4 regions of the Protofrankia sp. Cas3 genome follow, and region 3 is predicted to be linked to each of the others. Evidence: riboswitches for the same ligand, from Rfam matches in the RefSeq annotation. Region 3 holds a riboswitch; each other region holds the start of a gene.

Region 1 (3,073 bases), on a different contig from region 3:
GCCGGCCGGCGGGAGTTCTGGACTCCCGCCGGCCGAGCGCACTGTGGGGGGGGTTCAGTGCGCAAGGCCAGCGGAAGCCCGCGTTCCGCCGGGCATTACGAGCCGGGGGGGTTGGCTCGCTCCGACCAGCGGAAGTCCTTGGAGACATCCAGTTGTGGTTTGGGGCCGCCAGATCAGCGCCGATTTCGACAGCACCGACCTGGCGGCGAGGTTCACGCGTAACCGGAGGGGGAGGACACGCGGAACCCGATTGTGTTTTGAAGGAGCGTTAACCGTTTCACATGACCGGGATGGAAGCTGCTGTCGCCGGTACCGACGTACGAGCCGACCTACCAGGCTCCTTGGCCCCCGAGAGGGCGTTGGGACTGTGATTGCACGCTAGCTGACGCGGCCAACCGAGTACGACGTGGTCCAGATAGCCTCGAGTTTGACAACGTCACCTGATTTTGGGGCTACCCACATCTTGCCATCACCGGCGTAGATGCCCATGTGGTAAATGTTACCAGGTGCACCGAAGAAAATCAGGTCGCCGGGCTGTTTGTTGTACTGCGATACTCGGGTCGTTGCCTCGTATTGAGCTTCCGCCGTACGAGGAAGGCTGCGCCCCAGCTGTTTGAAGACATACTGAACCAGGCCGGAGCAGTCGAATGCGTAAGGTCCCTCTGCACCGTACACGTAGGGCTTACCGGCCTGTTGTGCCGCCAGATAAATAGCCCGTAGACCGAGGGAGCCTGCGGATATCGTTGCATCGATCGTACTCGGTGATATCGTGCTGGCCCCGCTGGAGCCGGATGCCTGAAGAACGCTACGAGCCACCGATAGAGGCGCCTGTGCCGGGACTGCCGGGGCTGGACCAGGCATCACAGTCATCGTACCGATGTTCGAGGAGTGCGCCGACTGCAGGGCGTCGGTGCCGTCGAAGATAGCCGTGATCTGTGTCGTGGTGAGAATCTTGGCTGTGTAGCTGGCGAAGCCCTGTTCGTTGGTGTACAGGTGCTTGAATGTCGCCCAGCCGTCAGGCAGCTTCACCTGAACCTTGATGAGCTGGTTCGGCAGCGGCGCGTGGGTCGTTCCGTCCTCGAGGGCGAAGCCCATGTCGATGGGCTGGTCGGCCTGCACGGAGACGTCCGGATTGGTGACCTTCAGCGCGACAGCCGACTTCGGGTGCAGGTCGGCCTGATCGATCACCTGGCTTGTGATGGAGCCGGGGCCGACCGAGGTGGCCGGGTTGATGACCGACGTGCGCAGGCCTGCGAGGGAGGCCTGGCTTCCGAACTGCGATCCTAGCGTGATCCGCGAGCTGACCGAGGTTTCGTCCATACCGGTGTCGGTCGGGGCGCAGCCGGCGAGCGCGACACCGGACACGGCAACCGTGCCGGTTGTCATCGCGGCTACCGCGGCCCGGGCTCGGACGCGACTTGTTCCCGACGGTGGAGCCGGCGCGCGGTGCCTGCCACGGGCTGAGCGCCCGGTCATGTCGGCAGGCGGTCGCAGAGACGACGTCGTTGCCGATCTCGTTGGCGACTTTGTCGGCAACGACGAATATGACCATGTTGCCGGATCAAGCTGCACATCGGGCGCAGACAAGGCTGTGATCCTTCCCGTTCGCCTGCGAGGTGAGCTGTCGGGTTCGGGCTGGGCTGCCCGGTGGGCCGTGCGACCGTCGCACAGCTCGCTTAACCCCTAGGACTGCACCGCGGCTCGGTGTCGTCCGGTGGAGGATGGGTCCCCCGCTCCTGCCCTGGTGACGACTCGGAGGGGACACCGGGACCGTGGGCAGGATTCGGCGTTCGGCCCGGTGTTGTCGTGACGTCGGGGTGAGACTAGTTCAAAAGGATGGTGCCAGTAAACACTAGTCCCTCACAACTACGGCGAGTGCTCACAGAAGTGACCATATCGGCTCCTCCCATCCTCCATGCCGACCAGCTCGCCGCCATGCCCTGACCTGTTGGTCCGGGCGGCAGGCCGCCTGGCTGAGGCGCCCGATGCCGTGACCCACAGGATGCGGAAGATGACATTACGCCATAGCGACGGCAGTCTGGCGGCGGGGGGCACTCGAGCGCCGATAGTTATCTTTCGTTGCCATGTAGTAGTGAAAATTGTCGCCTTGGTAGAGTCATCCGATCACGGATAGTGTCGATCGCTATGAGATGTCTCGCTCCTACATCCCGTGGGGGCGCATCCCGCGTGAGCCATACGGCCCGGGGCTGTGACGGCCCGGGGCTGTGGCGGCCCGGGGTCAGTGGCGGCGGGCGCGGGTCGCGCGGCGGGAGAGCAGGCCGGCGGTCTCCAGGACGTGCAGTTCGACCGCGAGTTGGTGAACCTCGGCAGGCAGGGAGCGGTAATGGCCGGACAGGGCTTCGACGGCGGCCTGCGCGCGGTCCGCGAGATCGTCCAGGGCCCGCTGATGAGTGCGCATCTGCGCCCGCTCATCCTGAATCGCGCGGACCGTGTCCTCCTGCCATCGCCGGGTACGCATCAGGTGCTCGCTGGCGTCCGCGGCCTGGCGCTCAGCATCCTCCAGCCGCCCGAGGAGCTGATCAAGTTGGTCCAACCTTGTTACCAGCTCCGCGATAAGATCATTGCGAACCGGGTACGTCGGTTTGGTCATCGGACCGCGTCGTGCACGTCGTGGGCCATGTCACGGATGTCGTCCCGTGTGCTGAGACACGTCAGGTCGTGGGCGCGGCGGGGGATGTGACCGTTGTCATGCAGGTCCGTTGCAAGGGTCAGCACGGGGTGTGATCGCAGTCCTAGCCGTCTGCCGTTGGCCGGCCGCTGGGACGGCGGTTGACGGTGGGTTCCCGCGCGAAGGGCCGACACAGCCGATTACGGTAGCCGACGCCGTGGTCTTCGTGAATCCCGTCGTCGGGTGATATATCGGAACTGCATAGTCGGAAATAGCTATCAAAGCGAGACGGTAGTCCTGATGGGTCGCCGTCCTCAGGAGGGGTAGGACCGAACGGGAGGACGGCAGGGCGCTCCGGTGGTATCCACCCAGCGGCCGGGCGTGACCCGCAGCACCCCTGGTGATAGTCCGAACGGGTGATACCCACGCCCTGCGATGGCCGCA
Region 2 (3,073 bases), on a different contig from region 3:
GCGGGTCGCGGCCGAGCCCGCCCGCTGGTGGTCGTTTCTCGCCGACGCGGTACGGCCGGTCCGCCGCCAAGCGGACGCCGTCGCCGAGGCGCTGGCCGCGCTCGACCTCGGGTCGGTCGCTGACCGGCTGCCCACGGAGCTTTCGCACGGGCAGCGCAAGCTCGTCGGAGTCGCGCGGGCGCTGGCCACCCGGCCGTTTCTGGTCTGCCTGGACGAGCCGGCCGCCGGACTCGACACCGGCGAGAGCGCCCGGCTCGGCACGCAACTGCGCCGGCTGGCTGACGCCGGCCTGGGCATGTTGCTGGTCGACCACGACATGGGCCTCGTGCTCGGCACCTGCGACCTGGTCTACGTACTGGAGTTCGGAAAGATCATCGCTCGGGGCACGCCGGAAGAGATCCGCTCGGATGAGCGAGTGATCACAGCGTATCTCGGCACCCGATCCAGCCCGGAGGCCGGTACCGACCGGGACGCCGGGCAGCCGGCCGACTCGATCGAGCTGACCGATATAGCTGACATGACCAATATGACCGAAAACGAAGGGACGCCGTGACCGACGCCCTGCTCGACATCCGCCGTCTCGACGCCGGGTACCTCGGCATCCCGGTGGTGCACGGGCTCGACCTACGGGTCAACGCCGGTGAGATCGTCGCTCTGCTGGGTCCGAACGGCGCCGGCAAGACGACCACCTTGCTGACCATATCCGGTCTGCTACCGGTCATCGGCGGGACGATCGGGTTCCAGGGCCGTTCGATCGCCGGTGCCCGCCCGGACGTCCTCGCTCGACGCGGCCTCGCGCACGTCCCCGAGGACCGGGCACTGTTCATGGACCTGACCGTTCGGGAGAACCTGCGGCTCGCCGGTGGCCGTCGGGCCGCGCACACCGAGCGTGCTCTCGCCTACTTCCCGGCCCTGACGGACCTGCTGCGCCGCCCGGCCGGGCTGCTGTCCGGCGGGGAGCAGCAGATGCTCGCGCTCGGCCGGGCGCTGGCGACCGAACCGGCACTGCTCATGATCGACGAAATGAGCCTCGGCCTGGCGCCGGTCATCGTCGAGCGCCTGCTCCCCGTGCTGCGCCGGATCGTCGACGACACCGGCTGCGGGATTCTTCTCGTCGAGCAGCACGTGCCGATGGCACTCGAGATAGCGGACCGGGGCTACGTGCTCTCCCGGGGCCGGCTGCGGGTCGAGGGCACGGCCGACGAACTCGGCCAGCGCTATGATCTCGTCACGTCCAGCTATCTGGGCGAGGCTCCCGGCCCGGCCGGTGACCAGCCCGGCGCTGACAACGCCGGCACAGATCCGGCGCTCGTGGATACCCGATGCGCATCCGCCGGCCTTGAGTAGGCGGCCCCGCCGTCGGCGCCACCCGGTCGACCCGATTGTCCACAAAGCGCACCAAGCTCTGCGTCAAAATGTGGTTCCCATGTCACGGAAACGTTCCATCAATGCTGGCTGGTTAAAATGAACGCGCGCGCACGCGTATTAATGGTGATCGGTACCGAAATCAATGGTCGATGTTCGACTGTGCGCTTCTTCACCACCCCTTGCCGGCCGACCAGCGGTAGCCGATAGGGTTCCGCCGTGCCTTCGCAACGAGGGCGCGCATCGGACGAAACACGCCGAGTCCTGCCCCGTCCGATGATCGTCAAACCAACGGCAGGAGCGGGGGAACCACTTTCCGGGCGCCAGCGGGCGTCCTTGGGGTGAAGCCGCATGATGCGGCCGGGCATTTCCCAGCCCGAACCCGACAGCTCACCTCGTAGGCGTGGGGAAAGGGCATTTATATGTCCCGTTCGCGCGCCCGCCATCGCGGCAGCAGAGCAACCAGCAGATACACCCGCGCGCTCATCACCATTCCGGCACTCGCCGCCGCCGTCGGCGGTGTCGGCATTGGAATCTCGGGGCCCGCCAGCGCGGCACCGTCGGACGACCAGACGTTGTCGGCAATTGCTCAGTGCGAGTCCGGCGGCAACCCGACAATCGTCAATTCGATAGGCGCCGGCGGACTGTTCCAGTTCCTTCCCAGCACGTGGCAGTCAGTCGGCGGGACCGGTCTGCCGCAGAACGCCTCCGTTGCCGAGCAGTGGAACCGCGCCCGGATGCTGTACGCCCAGCAGGGCACGACGCCGTGGGTTTCATCGCAGTCGTGCTGGTCTGGAAAGGTCGACAGCGTCGCCAACACGGCTCCGACCGCCACACAGTCGCCGTCGGCGGGCTCGGTCGGGAGCGGCAGTGGGAGCGGGAGCGGAAACCCAGCCGACGACGCTCCCTCTGCCGCTAGCCACCACCGGCATTCATACTGGTCGCCCTGGTACCAGAGCACCCAGCCGACTGACGGCTAGACAACAGACGGAAAGGAAACCACCGGCACTCCGGTCGGGCGTCATCCGGCGCCCGACCGCTCGCCGGATTCCGCCACGAGCCGGTACGACTAGATCGCGCTACAAGACGCCGCCGGCATCCGCCGGATCGTCGCCGCGTGCGGGGGTTACGGGCCAGCCAGGCACGGACGGGTGCGTAACGTCCCTGCGGGTCACCGCCAGGAAGCTGACGAAACCGACGATCACAATCGCCAGAACCAGGCTGACCGGCCCGGTGCCCAGTTCAAGGCCACCGCGACCATGGGACACCCCCATCCAGTCGGCGAAGGAGGCACCGAGCGGTCGGGTCACGATGTAGGCAGACCAGAAGGCGAAAATCCCGTTCAGACCAGCCAGCCGGTAGGCCAGGGCCGGGACGGCCATCAGGACGGCAAACATCACACCCGAGGAGAAATAGCCCAGGTGCGCGGTTGTCGCGGTCATGTCTCCCAGGGCGGTACCGAGCGCGAACGTCGCCATGACCGTGGCCCAGTAGAACGCCTCACGACGACGGGTGTGGATACTGTGAATGGACAGGGTCTTCTCGCTCATATACCAGACCGTGAAGATGGCGGCCAGCGCGATCATGAAGAAGGCGGTTGACACGAGATACGGAATGCCAAATCCGACATGCAGGACATCGGCGGCCATCGTGCCGAACACACTGACCATGACAACGGCCGTCCAGTAGATCCAGACAACATATCGAC
Region 3 (3,073 bases):
CTGGTCGCCGCGATCAGTGGCGGTATCGCGATGTCCCAACCGGCCAGCGCCGCCACGACCTGGGAGGGGCTTCGCCAATGCGAGTCCGGCGGTAACTACGGGGCGAACACCGTCAACGGCTACTACGGCGCGTACCAGTTCTCGCTGGGCACCTGGCAGAGCCTGGGCTACACCGGCCTGCCCAGCGCTGCCTCGCCCGGCACCCAGGATGAGGCCGCGATCAAGCTCGCCGCCCGCTCCGGCTTCGGCCAGTGGCCTGCATGCGGCAAGGGCATGGGCGCCGACCAACTCGGGGGCGGCACCAACCCGGCCGGCACCGCAAGTCCCGGCGCATCGGGCGCCGACAGCGGCAGGGATGCACCGGACACCAGCGCATCGGACTCGAGCTCATCCGACACCGACTCGTCGCAGGCACCCTCGTACGGCAGGAGCGGTTCCTCTCGCTGGCAATGGCGCACGGTGAGCACGGACATCTCGTCGAACTCCGCTGATGCGACGCCCCTTACCGCCGACCTCGTCGATCAGGTGCGGTCGGACGTTCGGTCGTGGCAGCACCAGATGAACAGTCTTGGCTACAAGATCCAAATTGACGGTCGGTATGGACCTGAGTCGGCCGGCGCGGCCAGCCGCCTGCAGGCCGACAAGGGCCTGGCGGTCGACGGAATCTGTGGGCCGGAGACCTGGGGGGTCACCTTCACCTGAACAGCCGGCAGCTGACGGCCGCGAACTGATATAGACCCCGCGAGGACGAGTCGGGCCGGTCCCACCTGCGTGACAACAAACACAACAGAAAAGCACTACGGCGACCGGCCCGATCACTCGGTGTTACGAGAAGCCAGCACAAACGACCCCCCATCGGGGTCACCCCAATCGCCGGGTAGAGTGTTGTCTTTGGGCCATGTAGCCCATTCGGGTGGTGAAAACCAGGTCCGTGTAGTTCATCCGACACCCCCGATTTGCTTCGAAAGGGCCAGGCTCGCTAGAGTCCTCCCCACTCGCCAGATCGGCGAGGCCGCGCGGACGGACGCCGAATCCCGTCCCCGCCCGCCGCGGCAGGACCTATCGCGAAGCCGCACGGACGGGATCGGGGGAACCACATCCGGATACCGGCCACCGGTGTCCTTGGGGTAAAGCAGGCGACGCTCATCGGCGTCACCGGCCGGGCATGTTCCCAGCCCGCACCCGACAGCTCACCTCGTAGGCGACGGGAAGGACCGACCCACATGCCGTCTGTTGGCAGGCACCGAGCCCCGCAACAGTCGTCCACCGCAGTCAAGGTCCTGCGTACCACCGGTGCTGTCACAGCACTCGTGGGCAGTGGTCTCGCCGTCGCGGCCAGTCCCGCAGGCGCCGCGACCGCCGACGACTTCACCAAACTCCGCCAGTGTGAGTCCGGCGGCAACTATCACATCAATACCGGTAACGGGTTCTACGGCGCGTACCAGTTCGACGCCGGAACCTGGCACGGTCTCGGCTATTCCGGCCTCCCCAGTGACGCCCCGCCGGCGCTGCAGGACGACGCAGCCCACAAGCTCTACAACTCTCGCGGCTGGTCCCCGTGGCCGTCCTGCTCGGTCAAGATGGGCCTGACCAACAACGGCCCGGCGCCGCAGGTGCCGACAACGGTGCCGACAACGGTGCCCAACGTCGCGGCAGTCCAGCAGGCGATCGCTCCGGCGCAGCCCGCAATGACCTTGGACCGCGCGAAGGCGCAACTGGAATCGTCGAACTTCACCGGTACGACGCTTTCCACCGCCCTGGCCGGAGAGGTGCGCGCTGACGCCTACGTCTGGCAGAACACGATGCGCGAGAAGAAATTCATTTTGCAGGTGGACGGCCGCTTCGGCGGCGAGTCCGAGGGCCTGGCATCGCTGTACAGCTACCTGACACGGGTCGACGACGGACAGGCCGGTGTGGTCGGTAAGAACCTCTGGGACATCACCGTCACCAGCCCGTCCGCCCTGTGATCCCAGGGGTTCGTATCCTGTAACATCCCATGACTGTTCGAAGGTGGATTCGCCCTCGAACCCTGATCCCGCGGCGGACCCGATGGCCCACCCCCCTCCCACCGGGTCCGCCGCGTGAGAACCTGTTCTGACCGATCCCCACTCGGCACAGTGCAACCGGGATCCGGCAGGATGGACCCCATGACGACCTCCCCTGGACGGCCGGATCTTCTTGACGGTCCGCCCCCGACAAAACTCACTCTCGATCCGGCTGCCGCCAAAGCGCTCGACGCCGGCGAGACCGCGGAGACGGTCGCCGGTCGCTTCCCGGACTCAAGCCTCGCCTGGGCGATGCTGGCCGAGCGCGCCCTGGAGGCAGGTGCGGCGGTCACGGCCTACGCCTACGCACGGACCGGATACCACCGCGGCTTGGACCAGCTTCGTCGCGCCGGCTGGCACGGGCATGGGCCGATCCCGTGGTCCCACGAGGCCAACCAGGGCTTCCTACGCGCGCTCGCGGCGCTCAGTCGCGCCGCCGCCGCCATCGGTGAGGCCGAGGAGGCCGCCCGCTGCCGGGACTTCCTCGCCGACAGCGATCCCGAAGCGGCCGAGGTACTGGGCCTTAAGACCTGAGCCGCTCACGACCGTCCTGCTGACGTCCTGGATCGGGGACCGGGACACCCTGCTGTCCGCCCGGTGGCCTACTGACATCCGAGGTAAGTTACAGGTGATGTAAGTAGCGTGCGAGGTAAGCAGGGGCGGAATGGCGTTCGTCAATCGCGTCGAGGAGCTTGCCGCGCTGGAGCGCTGGTGGACCTCGACCCATCCACGACCAGCGGTGATATGGGGACGACGCAGAGTCGGTAAAACCGCCCTGTTGCACCGGTTCGCCGACGGACGGCGGTCGATCTTTCATACGGGTGCCGGTCGTGCCGCATCAGGAGAACTGGCGCAGCTGTCCCGCCAGGTCGCGGCCGGCATCCCCGGACGGTTCCGGGACCTGCTCACGCGCCCGTATTCCGACTGGGACGACGCCTTGGACGACTTGGCGGTGGCAGCGGAACGCGAACCGCTTCTCGTCGTCCTGGACGAGTTCCCAGAGATTGTCGCGACATCGCCGGACCTCC
Region 4 (3,073 bases), on a different contig from region 3:
CGCCTGCCGGCTAGCGTCTGCCGGCCACCCGGCCACCCGGGTAGACGATTTTTCGCCACCCGGGTAGACGATTTTTCGAGGTTTGTGCGACGGAAGAGTCCTTGTCGATCGCACAAACCTCGAAAGATCGCGTAGGCGTCGGTTCACCGGCCTTTGATGTCGAGGAAATAGTCGAGAAGGCGCCAGGTCGTCCGGTCGACCGCACCGGTGACTGCCACCGCCGGGTCGGTCAACCGGCAGAATGCCTGGAAATCACGGAACGCTGTCTCCGTCAGCGGGCCGAAGGCGCCGTCCGGGGAGAGCAGGCGATTGTCGCCCTCCCTGCCCGTCGCGATGTTGAGCGCGTTCTGAGCGGTCGTGACCGGGTGGCGCAGATCCGGGAACACGCCTGACTCGCCCTGATCGAGAGACCCGCGCGCGACCGTCGGGAAGTAGGCGAACCGGTTCGGCGGGTTCTGGGGGGCGAGCGGGAAACGCGGGCCACCGCTGAACATCGACTGCCAGTTCACGCACCCGGCGATAAGTGTACCGCCGGCAAGCCAGGTTCTGCGTAGTACCTGATCGTTTCCGACGTTGCCCTCGACCGTGACGACATTATTGCCGGTGCGTTCGACGACCAGGCCGGTGTGGGTGTCATTGCCAGCGGCGGTTTCGTGGCCTGTCCAGTCAAAGATGATCTGGTCTCCGGGGTTGGCCTCGGTGGAGGCGATGGCCAGGCCGTGGGCTCGCGCCCAGGACCAGATCGTGGGCACGTACGCCGACTTCAGCGGCAGGTTGATCCCGACCTGCTCGAACATGCACCAGACGAAAATCGCGCACCATGCATTCCCGTCGTAGCCGAACTCCTGGCCGTACTTCGTATGGTTATGGCCATCCCCGGCGTAGCCGACCTCCGCCAACGCATGCTCGACCAACTGTTGCACAGCCGTCATCGCTGACTCCTTTTCGGCGACGCCGTGTTGGCGGCCGGGACCGATGGTAAGGATTCGACCGAAGACGATGCCAAAACCCCTGCCAGAACCCCTGCCAGATGAGACAAGACGCACCCCCGTCGATTGGCCTGTTTGCTCATCGCTATCACCGTGCGTGTCCTCGCGGCCAGTGCATGTCGGTATTCTGCCGCCGAGCTCGACGCACGGTCGGCGGTCTTGATCCGATTCTTCTGACCGGCCGGTCGGATGATTAATACGCATAGTAGTCGACATGCGTCGAGATTCGCAGAAAATGGCCCTTGCGGTCACAGCGTGTAGTTCGCTACCGTGGCCGGGCTCTCAGCAACACCGGGCCGAACGCCGAGTTCTGCCCTCGGTCCGGTGTTCCCTTCTAGTAATCACCAGGGCAGCAGCGGGGGAACCAGGACTTGGCGGACGTCGCCCTTGTGGCGCCGTCCTCGGGGTGAAGTCGGCCGCGGATCTCCGCGCTGACCGGGCTTCCCGGCCCGAACCCGACAGCTAACCTCGCAGGCGTACGGGAAGGATCATTGTTGCCTGCATATCAGGCGTGTGCAGATTCTGCTGACGGGGTTCCGTCCGGACACGGTCGCCACCGTGCACCGACCGCCAGGTCCAGCTTCCGCCGCCGGTCCGCACGTGCGGTGGTTGCCGCCGCGGCCACCGGGACCGTCGCTCTGACCGCTTTTGCGGCCCCCGCACTGGCGAACGACGCCGGGGCTGACAGTCCGGCCGGCTCGACCACTGCCACCACTGCCACCACTGCCACCACTGCCACCATTGGTGCCACCCCCACCGCGCAGACCTGGGCCGGTGATACCGCTGCCGGTGACGCCGCTGCCGGTGACGCCGCTGCCGCGCCCTCGGCGTCCGACCCGGCATCGGCCGCTGGTTCGGTGTCGGCCCAGACTGGCGGCCTCTCGGCACCGCCGGACAGTGCGTCGTCGCGGCAGGACGGTTCCGCGGCGTCCACTGCCAGTCTTGGTGAGAAGATCGTCTATTTGGCATCGAAGCAGGCGGGCAAGCCATACGTGTGGGGCGCCCAGGGTCCGAACTCCTTTGATTGTTCCGGGCTTGTCCAGTACATCTACAAACAGCTCGGCCGGAGCGTGCCGCGGGTGACCGACGCCCAGTACGCGGCGTCGCAGAAGATATCGCGGGATGCCAAGCAACCCGGTGATCTCATCTTCTTCGGGCAGCCCGGAAACATCCATCACGTGGCGATCTACGCCGGGGGCGACATGATGTGGGCCGCTCCCCACAGCGGAACCGTCGTCCGGCTTCAGAAGATTTATTCCACGAGTTATCTCGTTGGTCGCCTGGGGTGACCTGGCTCGGCTGGTAACAGACATGCGACCCGTCATGGCCGGGCTGCCGCGTGCCCCACCGTGGGCATTCCGCCAGTTTGGCTGTGACGGGTGCGTCCGCGCGGCGCCTATGAGCCGATCGACGATACTGAAGTGAGATATCTGATAATGACCAGGGGAAGGCACAGAAAGCAGTCCCAGTACAACCGCGGCGCGGTGGCTGCCACCGCCGGTGTCATCGGCGCGACGGCGGGAATGATGCTGACCGCGGGTCCGGCGAGCGCGAACCCCACCGCATCGCCCGGTGCCGGTACGGCGCCTGCGCCCGGCACGAGTTCTGTCGCTGCGACACCTGTTCCCGACGCTTCCATCGCCGGTGCCGGCAGGAAGGCGGGACTTGGCGGTTGCGACGGGAAGCCGCTGCAGACCTGGGTCGCGGTCGCGCTGGCCGAGTCCGGCGGCAACGCGAACGCGCACAACCCCAATGGCGAGGATTCCCGGGGACTGTGGCAGATCAACATGCGGGCGCATGCGGGCTGGGTCGGCGGGGCAGATCTGTTCGATCCAGCCATCAACGCCCAGGCCGCCAAGCGGGTGTGCGACATGCAGGGCATCGGAGCATGGAGTACGTACACCAACGGGTCCTACCGCGTGTACCTCGGGCGGGCTGCGGCAGCCGCCACCGAGGCAGCTGGTGATGGCGCGACAGGCACTTACCAGGCCGCTCCCACCGGCCCAGGTGGTCCTACTGGGCCGGTCAGTACACCGGCTACACCGGTCACTACGCCGGACCGGACCGCTGCGGCCGACGTGGCG

Evidence for each region. Region 3 has a riboswitch for cyclic di-AMP ahead of U9983_RS12870 (transglycosylase family protein). Riboswitches for the same ligand answer to the same signal wherever they lie in the genome.
Region 1: it holds a riboswitch for cyclic di-AMP, as region 3 does, so the genes downstream of both, U9983_RS22210 (C40 family peptidase) here and U9983_RS12870 (transglycosylase family protein) in region 3, are expected to answer to the same signal.
Region 2: it holds a riboswitch for cyclic di-AMP, as region 3 does, so the genes downstream of both, U9983_RS25780 (transglycosylase family protein) here and U9983_RS12870 (transglycosylase family protein) in region 3, are expected to answer to the same signal.
Region 4: it holds a riboswitch for cyclic di-AMP, as region 3 does, so the genes downstream of both, U9983_RS12435 (C40 family peptidase) here and U9983_RS12870 (transglycosylase family protein) in region 3, are expected to answer to the same signal.

The regions. Positions count from the first base shown of each region.
Region 1 is NZ_CAUVXP010000153.1:8,138-11,210, reverse strand. Features, by position in the region: gene U9983_RS22210 (C40 family peptidase) at 379-1,386, opposite strand; cyclic di-AMP (ydaO/yuaA leader) riboswitch at 1,593-1,763, opposite strand; gene U9983_RS22205 (hypothetical protein) at 2,240-2,611, opposite strand.
Region 2 is NZ_CAUVXP010000228.1:2,128-5,200, forward strand. Features, by position in the region: gene U9983_RS25770 (ABC transporter ATP-binding protein) at 1-553, shown strand, start outside; gene U9983_RS25775 (ABC transporter ATP-binding protein) at 550-1,347, shown strand; cyclic di-AMP (ydaO/yuaA leader) riboswitch at 1,611-1,783, shown strand; gene U9983_RS25780 (transglycosylase family protein) at 1,788-2,345, shown strand; gene U9983_RS25785 (hypothetical protein) at 2,445-3,073, opposite strand, start outside.
Region 3 is NZ_CAUVXP010000057.1:6,548-9,620, reverse strand. Features, by position in the region: gene U9983_RS12875 (transglycosylase family protein) at 1-702, shown strand, start outside; cyclic di-AMP (ydaO/yuaA leader) riboswitch at 1,054-1,218, shown strand; gene U9983_RS12870 (transglycosylase family protein) at 1,224-1,967, shown strand; gene U9983_RS12865 (DUF3151 domain-containing protein) at 2,148-2,579, shown strand; gene U9983_RS12860 (ATP-binding protein) at 2,710-3,073, shown strand, end outside.
Region 4 is NZ_CAUVXP010000054.1:21,385-24,457, forward strand. Features, by position in the region: gene U9983_RS12430 (CHAP domain-containing protein) at 144-932, opposite strand; cyclic di-AMP (ydaO/yuaA leader) riboswitch at 1,322-1,480, shown strand; gene U9983_RS12435 (C40 family peptidase) at 1,595-2,278, shown strand; gene U9983_RS12440 (peptidoglycan-binding protein) at 2,426-3,073, shown strand, end outside.